DNA from 2 places in the Pedobacter sp. AC464 genome. Region 1 is predicted to be linked to the other one. Evidence: riboswitches for the same ligand, from Rfam matches in the RefSeq annotation. Region 1 holds a riboswitch; the other holds the start of a gene.
What was found. Region 1 has a riboswitch for S-adenosylmethionine ahead of AC0IWT_RS06885 (SusC/RagA family TonB-linked outer membrane protein). Riboswitches for the same ligand answer to the same signal wherever they lie in the genome.
Positions count from the first base shown of each region.

Region 2: another riboswitch for S-adenosylmethionine. It lies ahead of AC0IWT_RS03295 (O-acetylhomoserine aminocarboxypropyltransferase/cysteine synthase family protein); the one in region 1 lies ahead of AC0IWT_RS06885 (SusC/RagA family TonB-linked outer membrane protein).

Region 1 covers NZ_CEEDBV010000001.1:1,592,991-1,600,786, reverse strand. Annotated here, with positions in the region: gene AC0IWT_RS06905 (sugar isomerase) at 1-92, shown strand, start outside; gene AC0IWT_RS06900 (FGGY-family carbohydrate kinase) at 107-1,492, shown strand; gene AC0IWT_RS06895 (alpha-hydroxy acid oxidase) at 1,504-2,649, shown strand; gene AC0IWT_RS06890 (peroxiredoxin family protein) at 2,828-4,105, opposite strand; SAM riboswitch class I at 4,243-4,350, shown strand; gene AC0IWT_RS06885 (SusC/RagA family TonB-linked outer membrane protein) at 4,671-7,796, shown strand, end outside.
Region 2 covers NZ_CEEDBV010000001.1:778,299-786,094, forward strand. Annotated here, with positions in the region: gene AC0IWT_RS03275 (queuosine precursor transporter) at 1-691, shown strand, start outside; gene AC0IWT_RS03280 (hypothetical protein) at 706-1,161, shown strand; gene AC0IWT_RS03285 (homoserine dehydrogenase) at 1,235-2,479, opposite strand; gene AC0IWT_RS03290 (homoserine O-acetyltransferase family protein) at 2,687-3,745, opposite strand; gene AC0IWT_RS03295 (O-acetylhomoserine aminocarboxypropyltransferase/cysteine synthase family protein) at 3,775-5,106, opposite strand; SAM riboswitch class I at 5,398-5,508, opposite strand; gene AC0IWT_RS03300 (hypothetical protein) at 5,715-6,719, shown strand; gene AC0IWT_RS03305 (trans-sulfuration enzyme family protein) at 6,929-7,796, opposite strand, start outside.

The DNA.
Region 1 (7,796 bases):
CCTTATCGCCGATTAATTTATATCGCGAGCTTGATGTTCGCCACAATTTGGTTAAAGCCCGTGGCTTGGATACAGTTGCAACTGGTTTATAATTAGGGAGGAAAAAATGCCAAAAGCCGTAGCTGCGATATTTGATGTAGGAAAAACAAACAAAAAACTGTTTCTGATCGATGAAAATTATAACATCGTGTATGAGCGTTCGGCTCGTTTTGTAGAAACTAAAGATGAAGATGGCGAAGCTTGCGAAAATCTTGAAAGTCTCCGTTCATCTGTTTTCGATTCTTTAAATCAGGTTATGCAGTTGAAGGAATATGAGGTAAAAGCCATAAGTTTTTCAACCTACGGCGCCAGTTTCGTTTATCTTGATGAAGATGGCATGCCTTTAACACCACTTTATAACTATCTAAAAGCTTATCCTGAAGACTTAAAAACCGAGTTTTATTCCAAATATGGAGGCGAAGCGAAGATTTCGTTAGAAACTGCTTCTCCGATTTTAGGCAGTTTAAATTCGGGAATGCAATTGTATCGCCTTAAGAAAGAAAAACCCGAAATTTTTGCGAAGGTTAAGTTTGCTTTGCACTTGCCGCAATATTTAAGCTTTCTCATCACCGGAAAAGCAGTAGCAGATATCACCAGCATTGGTTGCCATACCCAGCTTTGGGATTTTGGTAAAAACGAGTATCACAAATGGGTTGAGGATGAAGGATTGACAGCAAAATTTGGAATTTATACGCCTGCCGATGCGGTCATGGATGCGAAATATGCGGACCGCGATTTTCAGGTTGGAGTTGGTTTGCACGATAGTTCGGCAGCTTTGATACCATATCTGGCAAATTTTTCCGTCCCGTTTATTTTGCTTTCTACCGGAACCTGGTGCATAAGTTTAAACCCCTTCAATCAGCAAGTTTTAACTGAAAAAGAACTGAAACAGGATTGCCTTTGTTACATGCATTTTAAAGGAAAAGCGGTAAAAGCATCGAGAATTTTTGCCGGTTATGAACACGAAATACAATTAAAACGCATCGCCGAACACTTTGACCGAGCTGCTTATTTGTTTAAACATTTGCAGTTTAATCCGGGGATGATATTGCGGCTGGCAAACAAAATCCCTGAAAATCAGACTCCGCAGACAGAATTTTCAGAGCAATCGGCTTTTGTAGAAAGAGATCTCAATACATTTCAAACTGCCGAGGAAGCTTATCATCAGTTAATTTTCGATTTGGTGAAGCAGCAGATATACTCCTTAAAACTTGTTCTTAATCAAGGCGTTAAAAGAATTTTTGTGGATGGTGGTTTTGGTAAAAATGCAATTTATATGCACCTTCTCGCCACGTCAATTCCTGACATCGAGGTTTATGCTTCTTCAGTTTCTCAGGCAACAGCAATCGGAACGGCCTTATCTATTCACGATTCCTGGAATAAAAACCCGCCCCCAAGCGATATTATTCAATTAAAATATTATTCTGCGATACAACGCAGTATGCAATTCTAAAATAAACACAAATGAGCTGGAAATATAATGCTAATTATCCATCGATTGATGATTTGAGAAACAAAGCTAAATCTAAAATTCCAAGATTTGCTTTCGAATACCTCGATGGCGGTTGCAACGAGGATGTTAACTTATTTCGCAATACTGATGAAATCAGGGCTTTGGAATTACTGCCGTTTTACATCAGAAACTTTAAAGAAACCTCTTTAAAAACTAACCTTTTCGGGCATACTTACGATGCGCCATTCGGTATTGCGCCGGTTGGTTTGCAAGGACTAATTTGGCCTAATGCACCAGAAATTTTAGCAAAAGCTGCTTTTGAACACAACATTCCATTCATCTTAAGCACGGTTAGCACGTCCTCTATCGAGCGCATTATGGAAATTACACAAGGAAATGCCTGGTATCAGTTGTATCATCCTGCAGAAAATGTAATTAAAGACGATATTATTGATAGGGCAGAAGCTTCGGGTTGTAAGGTACTTGTTATTCTTTGCGATGTTCCAAGTTTTGGTTTTCGGCCCCGCGACATCCGAAACGGATTGGCTATGCCGCCGAAAATGTCGCTTAGAAATATGCTGCAAATCTGTGGCCGACCTGAGTGGGCTTTACGAACGCTCTTTCACGGACAACCCGCTTTCGAAACAATGAAGCCATATATGCCAAAAGGTTTGAATATGAAACAGCTGGGGCTTTATATGAACAAAACTTTTTCGGGCAGGTTAAATGCAGAAAGAATTTCTACGATTCGAGATAAATGGAAAGGTAAATTAGTTTTAAAAGGCGTGGCCACAGAGGAAGATGCGCAGATGGCTGTACAGTTAGGACTAGATGGAATTATTGTTTCCAATCATGGAGGCAGACAACTCGATGCTGGTCAATCGGCGATTAAACCACTTACACAGATAGCACCTAAATTTAGAGATAAATTAACAGTAATGATGGATAGCGGAATTCGTTCTGGTCCGGATGTTGCCCGAACGATTGCAGCAGGTGCCGATTTTACGTTTCTTGGCCGTACCTTTATGTACGGCGTTGGCGCTTTAGGACACGATGGTGGCAGCCACACCATTGGCATTTTAAAAACGCAACTGAAGCAGGTAATGGACCAGGTTGGCTGTGAAAAAATCGAGGATTTACATCACCATCTTGCCTAAAAATTTAATTGGATTAAACTTGAACCGTCATTTTTAGAGCAAGCCGAGAAATCATTAAAATGGCGAGGCAGGGCTTGCAAAGCAAAGGTTAACATCAATTTCACGAGGATAGTTTAAGTTATAAATACAAAGCAAAGGCATTTCAATTTGAAATGCCTTTGCTTTGTAAACACTATTTTTATTTTGCCAACAGGCTATTTATTTCCTCGTTAAACTCTTTAACAAACTCATCGTAATATTTTCCCGTTGCTGGTCCGTTATAACCGGTATGTATTTGCGCAACATTTCCGGCTTTGTCAATAATAATTGTTGTAGGGAAAGATAAGAAAGAATTCAGCGCTGGTAATGATTCTGCCACGGCCTGCTTATCGGCCTTGCCAGCAATAACCTGATCATACTCGATGCCAAACCTGTTTCTGAAATTGGTAAGTGCCTTTTTTACATAGTCGGTATCAGTCTGTCTTTCATAGTGTAAAGCAATTACCTCAACGCCACGCTTCTTATTTTCTTTATACCATGGTGCAATAAAACCAGCTTCGTCGATACAATTCGGGCACCAGCTGCCTGTAATGGTTAGTACAACAACCTTGTTTTTGTATTTCTCGTCTTTTAAGGAAATTTTCTTTCCATTCACATCTGGCAAAGAAAAATCGAGCGTTTTATAACCATCTTTTAGGTAGGTAAGTTTGTAAGCATCCGGAAGCGCTGCATCCTTATTTTTGATTCCTGTAAAAGGCTGTGAACCTCTCAAACCTAAAATCTCACCGTTTAGCGTTCCGTTTTGATTAAATGTTCCTTTGTAATAAGAAGGCGAGGAGCCAATAAAACTTGATAACTGAAAATCATTTCCTTCTACAACACCTTCCAGATAGCGAGAATCGCCGGTTATTCTTAAAAATGTTCCGGTTAGCTTATTTCCGGTTTGCTTAAACAGACCAACGGTTTTTTCTTCTTTTCCATCCGGAGATTTAAAAACAACGTCGTAACTGCCCGAAAAATCTGCTGCTGCGGCCTTTCCATTTGTATCGAAGCGGTAGTTTTTCTTTTCTGCAAAAACCTGTGTAGCCCGGGCAGAACCGTTTTGTTTTCTCAAAATTCCACTCAGCTTGTTGTTTTCTATACCTAAAGCAAGCTCGTTATCAAACTGATCCAACTTAACAAAAATGGAATCTCCGTTTTGTACTACAGTTCCGCCTTCAAAACGCTCTTCGGCATTGCGGAAATACATTTTTTTTACACCGGCTTGCTCCGTAATTTCAAAATTGAAAGGTATTTCAAGACCTTCTTTTATTTTAAACACGCCCCGCCAGTTACCTTCTGCGGCAAAGGCTGCTGGTTGTTTACTATTTTTTCTATTGGTTTTTGTTTCGCTAGATGCCAAACTTGTTTGAGCATACACGGCTGAGAAATTTACTGTGGCAATTGCTAAAGCAATATATAATATCTTTTTTTTCATTTGGGACAACTTAATCTACTAAATCGGTCGACAAATATACCCATGTATTTTTCAAAGAAAAAATATTTATAAAAAAATCTATAAAAACTATAGAGTAAATATAATTAGTTATATCTTTGCCGAAGTTATTTTAAAATTACTTATCAAGAAAGGTGGAGGGAATGGCCCTTTGAAGCCTTAGCAACCGTCTGGTAAAATAGAAATGGTGCTAATTCCATCCGGCAATTTAGCCGGGTAGTTAAGTCAGTATAATGCTTTTTCTACGATTTATGTGGAGCGATCTGATTTACGAAGTGCTTTCTTTCGAGAAGCTTTTTTGATAAGTTGTTTTCACAAAAAATCAATCACATGGAAAAAACAAACGAAAAAAATCTTAACCATTCACGTTATTTTATGCACTGCCGGTTTTTCCGAATGTGTATGCCTGTAAATATTTAAGTGTTTTCAGGCTTCTAAGAGGCATCCAAATCTTATGTTTTAAACATAAAAAAAAGGAGGTTTTTAACCATCGTGGAATTGCTTTGCCCAATTTTTACTCTTTTTAATCAATCATTAATTAACTTTTATGTTTAAAAAATTTAAACTCCCTATTACAATACTGCTGCTCTTTTTATCACAAAAGCTTCTGGCTCAAAATTTAAATGTAACCGGAACGGTTAGGTCGGCCGATGGTGAAAGTATTCCTGGTGTATCTGTTTTGGTTAAAGAAACCAAGGCGGTGGTTGCTACTGATGTGAAGGGAAATTTCTCCATCAGCGCAGCCGATAAAAATACTTTAGTTTTCTCCTACATTGGCTTCCAAACCCAAGAGGTACAGGTAAATAAGAATGCTGGTCAACTCTCCATAACACTTCAAGCCAGTGAGAATGCACTTGATGAAGTTGTGGTAACTGCGCTTGGTATTTCCAGGCAAAAAAAATCATTAGGTTATGCCGTTCAGGAATTGAAAGGCCAGGATTTAGCAGAAGCAAAAGAATCAAATTTAGTTAACGCCCTCGCAGGAAAAGTTGCTGGTGTGCGGGTAACAAACAGTCAGGGCGATATGGGTTCCTCAAGAGTAGTCATTCGTGGTGAAACCTCAATTTCGGGGAATAACCAGCCACTGTTCGTTGTTGATGGTGTTCCGGTTGATAATTCCCAGCTAAATTCAGGCGGTGCCAGAGATTATGCAAATGCGATTTCGGATATAAACGCCGACAACATCGAGTCGATAAGTGTGTTAAAAGGACCTAATGCTGCAGCACTTTATGGCTCAAGGGCCGCTGCAGGTGTTATCTTGATAAAGACGAAAACCGGAAAATCGAAAAAGGGAATCGGAATTACACTTAACTCAAACGCTGTAATTGAAACAATTGCAACATTGCCAAATTATCAAAATGCATTTGGCCAGGGCTCTGAAGGTAAGTTTAGTTATGTTGATGGAAAGGGCGGAGGCGTAAATGACGGCGTTGACGAAAGTTGGGGGCCAAAACTTAACGGACAGTTAATTCCCCAGTTTTTTTCTAAAGGCGTTGCAGTGCCATTCGAGGCGCATCCTGATAACGTTAGAGATTTTTTTGAAACCGGCTATGCACTAAATAATGGCATCGCGATAGCTGATGCTTCCGAAAAATTCGATTATCGCCTTTCGTATAATAACCTTAAACAGGTTGGTGTAATTCCAAATTCCGGTCAGGGGAAAAACAACTTCTCCTTAAATACAACCTTAAAGTTAACACCAAAATTAAGTATTACGGCAAATGCCAATTACAGCAAACTTTCTGCCGATAACCTTCCGGGAACCGGCGGCTCCAGATCTACGAGTACTATGTTGCAGTTTACCTGGTTTGGCCGCCAGGTAGACATCAATCAACTAAAAAATTACCTTGATGAAAATGGTAATACTTTTAACTGGAACAATAGTTACTACAGCAATCCGTATTGGGTTGCATATGAAAATACGGTTTCGCAAGCCAGAAACCGATTAATTGGGAGTCTTGGTTTAAACTATAAAATTATCGACGGACTGGAATTTAATTTTCGTTCAGGTACCGATTATTATAACGACAGACGCAAAATTAGAGTTGCTTATGGTACAAACGGAACGCCATTTGGTTCCTATACAGAAAATGGTTTTACCGTAAACGAGAACAATACCGACGCCACATTAAATTTAAACAAGCAGTTAAATTCTGATTTTTCTCTGGAAGGCTTGCTGGGAAGTAACATTCGCTCGCGATACATAGAGCAAAACGACCAGAGCGCACCAAGATTGGCTGTTGCAGGTTTGTATTCGCTCAGCAACTCCCGCGATCCGTTAATTTCGTCGAATAATTATAGCAAACTAAAGTCATACAGCGTTTACGCCTCAGCACAGGTTGGATTTAGAAACTACCTTTTCGCCAACATAACCGCCCGTAACGATTGGTCGTCTACATTGGCCGCTCAAAACCGTTCTTACTTTTATCCTTCTTTTAACGGAAGTTTGGTGCTTACGGAGGCTTTCGATATTAAGGGCGCATTTTTAGATTATGCGAAAATTCGCGGTGGCTGGTCTAAGGTTGGTAAAGATGCCGACCCTTACCGCTCGGTAAATACCTACGTTTTTGGCGCACCGTTTGGTTCAAGTCCTCAACTTACAACTTCTGCGACGGATTTAAATCCAGACCTCAAACCCGAAACAACAACCTCAACCGAACTAGGCGCCGAAGCGGTGTTTTTCAAGAAAAGAGTACGCTTAGATTTGAGTTTATACAACACAAATAGCTATGACCAGATTTTAAGTGTTGATGTTAGTCCTGCAACCGGGTTTCGTTCTAAACTTTTAAATGCAGGTAAAATTAACAACAAAGGGATTGAGGTTCAGTTGGGGCTAACACCCGTTAAAAAGCAATTTACATGGGATATCGATGTAAATTATGCCGCAAACCGGAGTAAAGTTGTTGAGTTGGATGCAGCCGGATTGTTGCAGAATTATGTAATTGCCTCTAACTCGGCACAGGTTATCGCGGCTGTTGGCCAACCCTATGGAACACTTTACGGAAATGCTTTTTTAAGAGATGCGAATGGAAATATCGTTGTAAACGCAACCGGAGCACCACAAGCCGATCCAACCAAAAGGGTTTTGGGAAAATATACGCCCGACTGGATTGGTGGGATTTACAATACTTTTAGCTACAAGGCTTTCAGCTTAGGTGTTTTGGTTGATGCCAGTTTTGGAGGATCAATTTACAACGGAACATATGCTACCGGAACATATACGGGCGTTTTGGCCTCTACCTTGCCTGGAAGGGCCGCAGAATATGGTGGCATTTCCTATTATTACCCTGGCAATGTTAAAGCAAATGGAACCGTTCGGCTTACGGGAACTGCGCCGGCGGGCGTAACCGTTTACGACGACGGTATTATTTTTGATGGCGTGAGCGCTGATGGTAAGAAAAATGAAAAAATACTGCCTGCACAACAATATTATAAATCGTTCAGAACGATAGATGAAGCCAATATTTTCGATGCGTCTTATGTAAAACTTCGTGAGGTAAAACTGAGTTACAACCTGCCAACAAAATGGTTAAAGCCTTTAAATCTGCAAGGCGTTTCGGTATCACTTGTCGGCCGAAACCTTTGGATTATCCATAAAAATGTTGAGGATATAGACCCTGAAGTAGCGTTTAACACAGGTAATGGCCAAGGCTTGGAAAGCCTTTCTAACCCA
Region 2 (7,796 bases), 810 kb from region 1:
TATTGGTGTTAAATTATTCAGCGTTGAAGAAACGCTTGGTTTTAAGAAGTTCGATATTAACCTGTTTGGCGTCCCTAATCTCTCGTTTGTAATGTCTGCAGGCGTGCTAACCTGGCCAATTATCTTCATCATGACGGATATTATCAACGAGTATTTTGGTGTTAAACAAGTTCGGTTTTTGTCTATCATGACCTCCATTTTAATTGCTTTCGCATTTTTAGTGGTTTGGGGTTCCATGCATTTGAGCGCTGCCGATTTTTGGGTTCATCAAAGCATTAATGGCGAAGACTTAAATATGAATAATGCTTTCGCCGGTATTTTTGGCCAGGGCATGTGGATTATCGTTGGCTCAATTATCGCCTTCATTGTTGGGCAACTTGCCGATGTTTTAATCTTTCACAAAATTAAAAAGATAACGGGCGAGAAGTCGCTTTGGTTGCGGGCAACCGGTTCTACAGTTGTATCTCAGCTAATTGATAGCTTTGTGGTAATTTTTATTGCCTTTTACCTAAATCCGCAATACCATTACAGCTGGCAAATGGTTGCGGCCATTGGCCTTGTTAATTACACTTATAAATTTATTGTTGCCATCCTGATGATGCCCATTCTATACCTTGTACATGCCATAATTGATGGTTATCTTGGAAAAGATTTGGCAAAGAAATTAATGGAGATGGCAGGCCGGGGATAATTTAATTTAGGAATATGAAGTCAAAATGTTTAATTTTTATTGCGGTTGTATTTTTGTTTTCATGCAAAAACAAAAGTCATCAGGAAGCAGAGAATCAGCCAGCCATTCAGGGTACCTGGAAATTAATTTCAGGAACAATTAACGATAAAAAGTCAGGACGAACGACCAGTTATCCCATGGATTTTAGCATGATTAAGATTATTAACGAAACGCACTTTGCTTTTCTTAAACATAACAAAAATCCGAAGGACAGCTCGGGCTTTGATGCAGGAGGTGGCACTTATAAGCTAACGGGTAATGATTATACCGAACAACTTCAATATTATAAGAATAAAAACTGGGAAGGCAAATCTTTTAATTTTAAGCTGACTTTCGCAAATGATACTTTAACGCAAACTGGTTTAGAGCAGGTTGAAAAGGAGGGAATCGACAGGGTAATTATTGAGAAATACATTAAAGAAGGCAACTAACGCAAAAGGTCGGAATCGCTCCGACCTTTGTGCTTAACAACAAAACAAATAAAAAAATTAACCTTAAAAATTTTTAAAGTGCAGCTAATTCTGCTGCGTAAACGTTCTCGGCAACTTGTTCCTGCCTGTATATTTGCCTGCCTGTGTAGGCTAAAAAAACATCTTTTTCTAAAAGCAAATCTCGGTTGGTAATAAGATTATGCAATTTTACAGTACCAATTACATACTTGTATTCACTTGCGGCATAACGCTCGCTAATATTGTCAAAAGCCAAAAGGCTTATTAAATCTTCATCGCTGTAACGCAGGTAAATTTCCAATAGAATGTCTTCCGTATGCTTTACACCATTTTCGGAATGGTATTTTTTATACTCATAACGATAATCGTAACGCAGGGCAGCAATATCAGAAAGCACAGCTGCGCCAGTTGGATGGCCACCGGCACCTTTGCCAAAAAAGAATTGCTTATCGGCGAAAGCAGCCTGAACGGTTACTGCGTTATATTCGTTTTCAACATTGTATAGGAAATCGTCTTTCGCCACTAATTTTGGTAAAACATAAGTTACTACATCCTTCGTATTTACCTTTCTTGCTGTTGGTACAAGCTTAATTTTGAAGTTTTTCTCGCGAGCATATTTAATATCGTGTTGAGATAAATTTTGAATACCGATATTTAAGATGGCATCTGGATTAACAAACAAACCATACGCATGGGCCGTTGCAATGGCCAGTTTGTATTTCGGATCGTAACCTCCAACATCTAAAATAGGGTCAGTTTCGGCAAAACCCAGGTCTTGGGCCTCTTTTAAAGCAGCATCATAACTTTGGTTTTCGTTGAAAATTTTTGATAAGATGTAATTTGAAGAACCATTGAAAATACCGCTCAATGCATGGAAAAGCTCATTGTCATAATATTCTTCCAGGTTTCTGATTATAGGAATACTTCCGCAAACAGCCCCTTCATAGAGTAACGACGTTCCGTGTTGCTGTTGCAGTTCTACCAGTTCTTTCAAACGCGTGGCAATCATTTTTTTATTGGCCGAAACCACGTGTTTACCATTTTTTAATGCACTAGTCACAATATCGTAAGCAGCGTCTGCATCATTTATCAACTCCACAATGGTATTGATTTCAGGGTTATTTAGTATCTCGTTTTTATCGGTTGTAAACAATTCCTTATTGAGGGTCCGTTTCTTTCTCGGGTCTTTAATTGCTATTTTAACGATTTCGAGGTTCAGGTTTTGGCTTTGAATAATGTCCAATAAACCCTGGCCTACAACTCCGAAACCAAATAATCCAATTTTTAAATTTTTACTCATGATTTTTATTGTATCAGGTAGCGAGGCTCAGGTATTAAAATTGAGTGCCTGAAGACTCGCCATTCAAATGTTTTTTATTTTGTAGTGCTATGAAAACACCCGTTGGTAATTTAAATTCAAATTTTTAATGTGCTTTTCTATGGCTATAATCAGTTATCGCCCCTCAGGTCATTAAATAAACCATGCAGAAACCAAACCTCAACCTCATCAGGCAGTATGTTGTAGCTTAATAATTTTTTTATGTCTGCTTTCTTTGATAAACGTTCCGATAATGTTTGTTAAAGCATTTGTTTCAATTATAAAACCATCATGTCCGTATTCCGAGTGAATGGTGGCAAATTCTGCATCTGTAATATTATCTGCCAGGTATTTCTGCTCTGAAATCGGGAAGAGAAAATCATTCTCAATGCCGATAACCAGCGTATTTGCTTTAATCAGTTTTAGTGCCTCCGCAATAGATTTTCTGTTTCGGCCAACATTATGGCTATCCATTGCTTTAGTTAAATAATAGTAACTATAAGCATTAAAGCGATTTATCAGTTTTTCACCCTGATAATTTTGGTAAGACGAAGACCTGAAATTGTCCGTTTTGTCGTTATCACTTTCAACTTGCGTGCTGCTATATGCGTGGTAGGTCCGGTAGCTTAAAAGAGCTATACTTCTTGCAGTTTTTAGGCCTTTGCTACCGCCATCTTTTTTATTGGCATAGAAAGTTCTATCGGTTGTAATGGCCAAACGCTGACTTTCATTAAAGGCGATTCCCCACGGTGAATGCACTGCATTGGTTGCCACCAGAATTAGATTTTCAATCCTGGTAGGTTCGATAATGCCCCATTCTACTGCCTGCTGACCGCCCAATGAACCGCCAATGAGCAATCTGATGTTCTCAATACCCAGGTAACTAGCCAGCACCTGATGCGCAGAAACGAAATCGCGGATGGTAAATTGTGGGAATGATAAATAGTAAGGTGAACCAGTAACCGGATTTGTGCTCAATGGATTTGTAGTGCCATAGTGAGAACCTAGAACGTTTGCACAAACGATGAAGTGCTCATTCGGGTTAAACAAAGCATTTTGGCCGAACAAACCTTCCCACCATTCAAAAACATCGGCATTTGCAGTTAATGCATGGCACACCCAAATCACATTATCTTTAGCGGCATTTAATTTTCCAAAAGTTTGATAGGCAATTTTTAGATTCCGGATTTTTTTTCCGTTTTCTAGCTTGAATTGTTTGGGATAACTGTAAGTAGCTGATGTGCTCATTATAATATGTATTCTCGTAATAATTGATTTTAGGATTGCAAACTTCCGACGGTTCTTTGAGCGCCAATGGATGCAAACGCTTGTTCGAAATCTGCCTTAATATCATCGATATGCTCTATACCAACAGAAACCCTTAAAGCGTTTGGCTTTACGCCCGCGGCTAATTGTTCGGTATCACTTAGCTGTTGGTGCGTAGTGGCCGATGGCTGAATGATCAGCGTTTTCGCATCACCCACGTTAGCCAGGTGTGAAACCAGTTTTAAATTATCAATAACCTGTGTAGCACTTTCTTTGGTTCCATTTAATTCGAATGACAAGACTCCGCCGAAACCATTGCTTAAATACTTTTTAGCCAGGCTATTGTATTTGCTGCTCGCCAGGCCCGGATAATGAACCTCTTTAACCAAAGGATGATTTTCCAACCAGATGGCCAATTCCAAAGCATTATCTACATGGCGCTGTACGCGAAGTGATAAAGTTTCTAAACCTTGTAATAAAAGAAATGAATTGAACGGTGAAAGCGCCGGCCCTAAATCCCGCAAGCCTTCAACCCGAGCCCTGATTATAAACTGAATGTTTCCAAACGGGCCGCCAATTCCAAAAACATCATTAAAAACCAAACCATGGTAACCTTCAGCAGGTTCTGTAAATTGAGGAAACTTGCCATTGCCCCAATTGTAGTTACCACCATCAACAATAACGCCTCCAATACTTGTTCCATGTCCGCCAATCCATTTTGTGGCAGATTCTACCACAATGTTTGCGCCATGCTCAAGGGGTTTAAATAAATATCCCCCAGCGCCAAAAGTATTGTCTACAATTAAAGGGATATCATATTTCTTGGCAATTGCAGCAATCTTTTCAAAATCGGGAACACTAAATGCCGGATTGCCAATCGTTTCCAGGTAAATTGCTTTAGTTTTTCCTGTAATGCTTTGTTCAAATTCATCCGGAACATCCGGGTTGGCAAAATCAACCTGTATGCCTAAACGTTTAAAGGCAACTTTAAACTGGTTGTAAGTTCCACCATAAATATGCGATGATGATACGATACTGTCGCCAGCCTCTAGTATATTGTGTAACGCAATAAATTGGGCTGCCTGCCCAGATGCTACCACCAAAGCCGCAATTCCCCCTTCTAATGCCGCAATTCTTTTTTCAAATACATCGGTTGTTGGGTTCATTAAGCGTGTGTAAATGTTCCCAAACTCCTTTAATGCAAATAGATTAGCGCCGTGCTCTGCATTTTTAAAGCCGTATGATGTTGTTTGGTAGATTGGAACGGCTCTTGAACCTGTAGTTGGGTCTATTTCCTGGCCAGCGTGTAGTTGTAAAGTTTCAAATTTATATGTAGTTGACATTTTCTTATTAATTGAATGTTAAATGATAAAATATTTAATTTAACAGGCATCCGTTAAACTTTTAATTACAGAAACCTATATGCTAGCTTGGGCGTATCCCGATTTCCCGGGACCTTCCAGTTTAAAAAAAATAAACAAAAAGGGAAGATTTTTAACTTACTGCATGCAACAGCGCATACAAGTAATCGCTTGCATATCATTGCAAATCAATAAAATAGAAGAATATTCTACCCGTTCAAGGTTTTGATTTTGTTCGCCTTGCGATTGAAGATTAAATGTTTTCATCTTTATAATTTATATCTCCGTATAACACCATGTTAGCCGGTCAGGAATTGGCACCTTCTCTCTCTGAGGGTTGCCAGTGGGTCATTGAGCCAGTCTCTCGCCACTTCTTTATAAATCAATCCGATTTAAGAATTGACTTTTATTTGCTTTACACCAAATAATATTTCAAATGTCTGAATTATATTTTAAACAACAAAATTAAATTTTGAATTTTTATGAACCACTTGTAAATCAGCTCAATTAATTTTAACCAGCAAACCTATAATGAACTAACATAAAGTTAACCTTAAAAATTTTATGTTTGTATCACCTATCTAATCATTATGGAAAAAATCAAATCTATCTCATTAGCTCTGCTTGTTACGTTTTCAGGGTTAACAGCTCAGGCACAGTTCGGCGGTTTAAAAGACAAATTATTAAAAGTTGGCACTGCCCAGGGCGCAAAAGCACTTGGTGTCGATAAATTTTTAAAGCAACCAGCAGCCATTACAACCTCATTCGAGGATGTAAATCGCGACGGTGAAAAAATGCCAGACTTTAACACGAACGCTAAATTTCAACCATTGTATTTATTACCAAAAAATCCTGAAGGTGGTTTTGTACTTTGCGAAGGCTTTTATGAAATGACAAATAAAAGTTACTGTTTAAAAGCAGGGACTTATGCGCCTTCAAAAGGCGATGGATACATGTTTGCACCAGTGCTGGGTCCGAAAGAAGAAATTGTTGTGTCAATTTTGAAGAGTGCTGAAAAGCATCCGGATGTTGAGCAACATGATATCCAGATTTTGTTGTGGACAATTATAGCCCGAACAAAATTTGCCGATTACGCCGGAACCGTGAAACTTACAGCACTAAAACTTTTAACACCAAAGCAGTTAACACAATTAGAAGGTGGAGCCTTGGGTGTTTTACCGTTTGATGTGATGGAGAAAGCCAAAGACCAGCTTCCATCAGGCATCAAGGCCGTTTTCGAGGCCGAAAATAACATCCGCCAACTGGTTTCTTCCGGTAATTACACCTATGCCGATATGGAACGATATGCAATAATTGCCGGCATGGCGCCGCCAAGGGCCGATGTACCGAGCGGCATATGGACAAAGCATCCTGATGGCTATTATGTCCGCTATTTTCCTGCAGGGTATTCTGTTACAAAGGTACAGGTTTATGTGCCCAAAGAATTGTTAGCGAATGGAAACAAAGTGGTTTATGATGCAGCAGGCGATATCGCGTGCCCGGCAAATACAGGTTCACAGCGATTGGCACAAACAAACGAGCCATTAAATGCGAATTACTCAGCAAAGTTAGTAACGGTTTGTAATCCAAAATAGGTTTTGGAAATGAGCGGGATTGTAATTCTTAGGCAATTGCAGTCCCGCTTTTTGCTATAGCCCCGAAAAAAAATCGGGGGGCTGTCGCTACAATCGGGTTTAAACACAAAAATTCTTGTCTGTATGTGCGCTAAGTGCGCTCTTGCAATTCACGATTACGCATTTATGGATGCCCAAGCTTAACTAGCGCTCATCCGCATACGCAAATTCTATCCGAGTGCCTGCTCCAAATCAGCGATTATATCATCTGGATGTTCCAACCCAACTGAAATCCGTAAAAGATTTTTTGGTGTTTTGCTATCAGGACCCTCAACTGAAAAACGGTGCTCGATTAAACTTTCTACACCACCCAAACTTGTGGCCTGCGCAAATAGTTGCACACCATTTACTACTTTACTGGTAGCCTCTACATCGCCTTTAACCAAAAAAGACATCATTCCACCAAAATCTTTCATTTGTTTTTTTGCGATTTCATGTTGCGGGTGGGTTTCCAGTCCGGGGTAAAACACCGCTTCAACTTTTGGATGCTTAGCTAAATACTGCGCAACTTGTTTTCCATTTTCGCAATGGCCTTTCATACGATAGGCGAGGGTTTTTATGCTTCTGCAAAGTAAAAAACAATCGAAAGGCGAAGGCACGGCACCGCCCGTTTGCTGAACGTTTATAATTTTTTCCCAAAGTGCATCCTGTTTGGCAGAGACTAAAATCCCACCTAAAATATCGCTATGGCCGCCCAAATATTTTGTGCTGCTATGCATTACAATGTCTGCACCGAGCAAAATTGGATTCTGTAAAACTGGCGAAGCAAAAGTACTGTCGCACGCCAAAGTGATGTTTCTGGATTTTGCAATGCTGGAAATTGCCTCAATATCCGTAACTTTTAATAAAGGGTTAGAGGGCGTTTCAATCCAAATTAAGGCTGTGTTGGGTTTTATGCTTGCTTCGATTAACGCAAGATTGGTTTGGTCGACAAAATCAAATTCTAGCGTTTCGTTAAAAATGGTAAGCAGTTGCTTTTTAATGCCCCAGTACATATCATCGGGTGCTATGATATGGCTTCCCGGTTTTAGCGCCTGA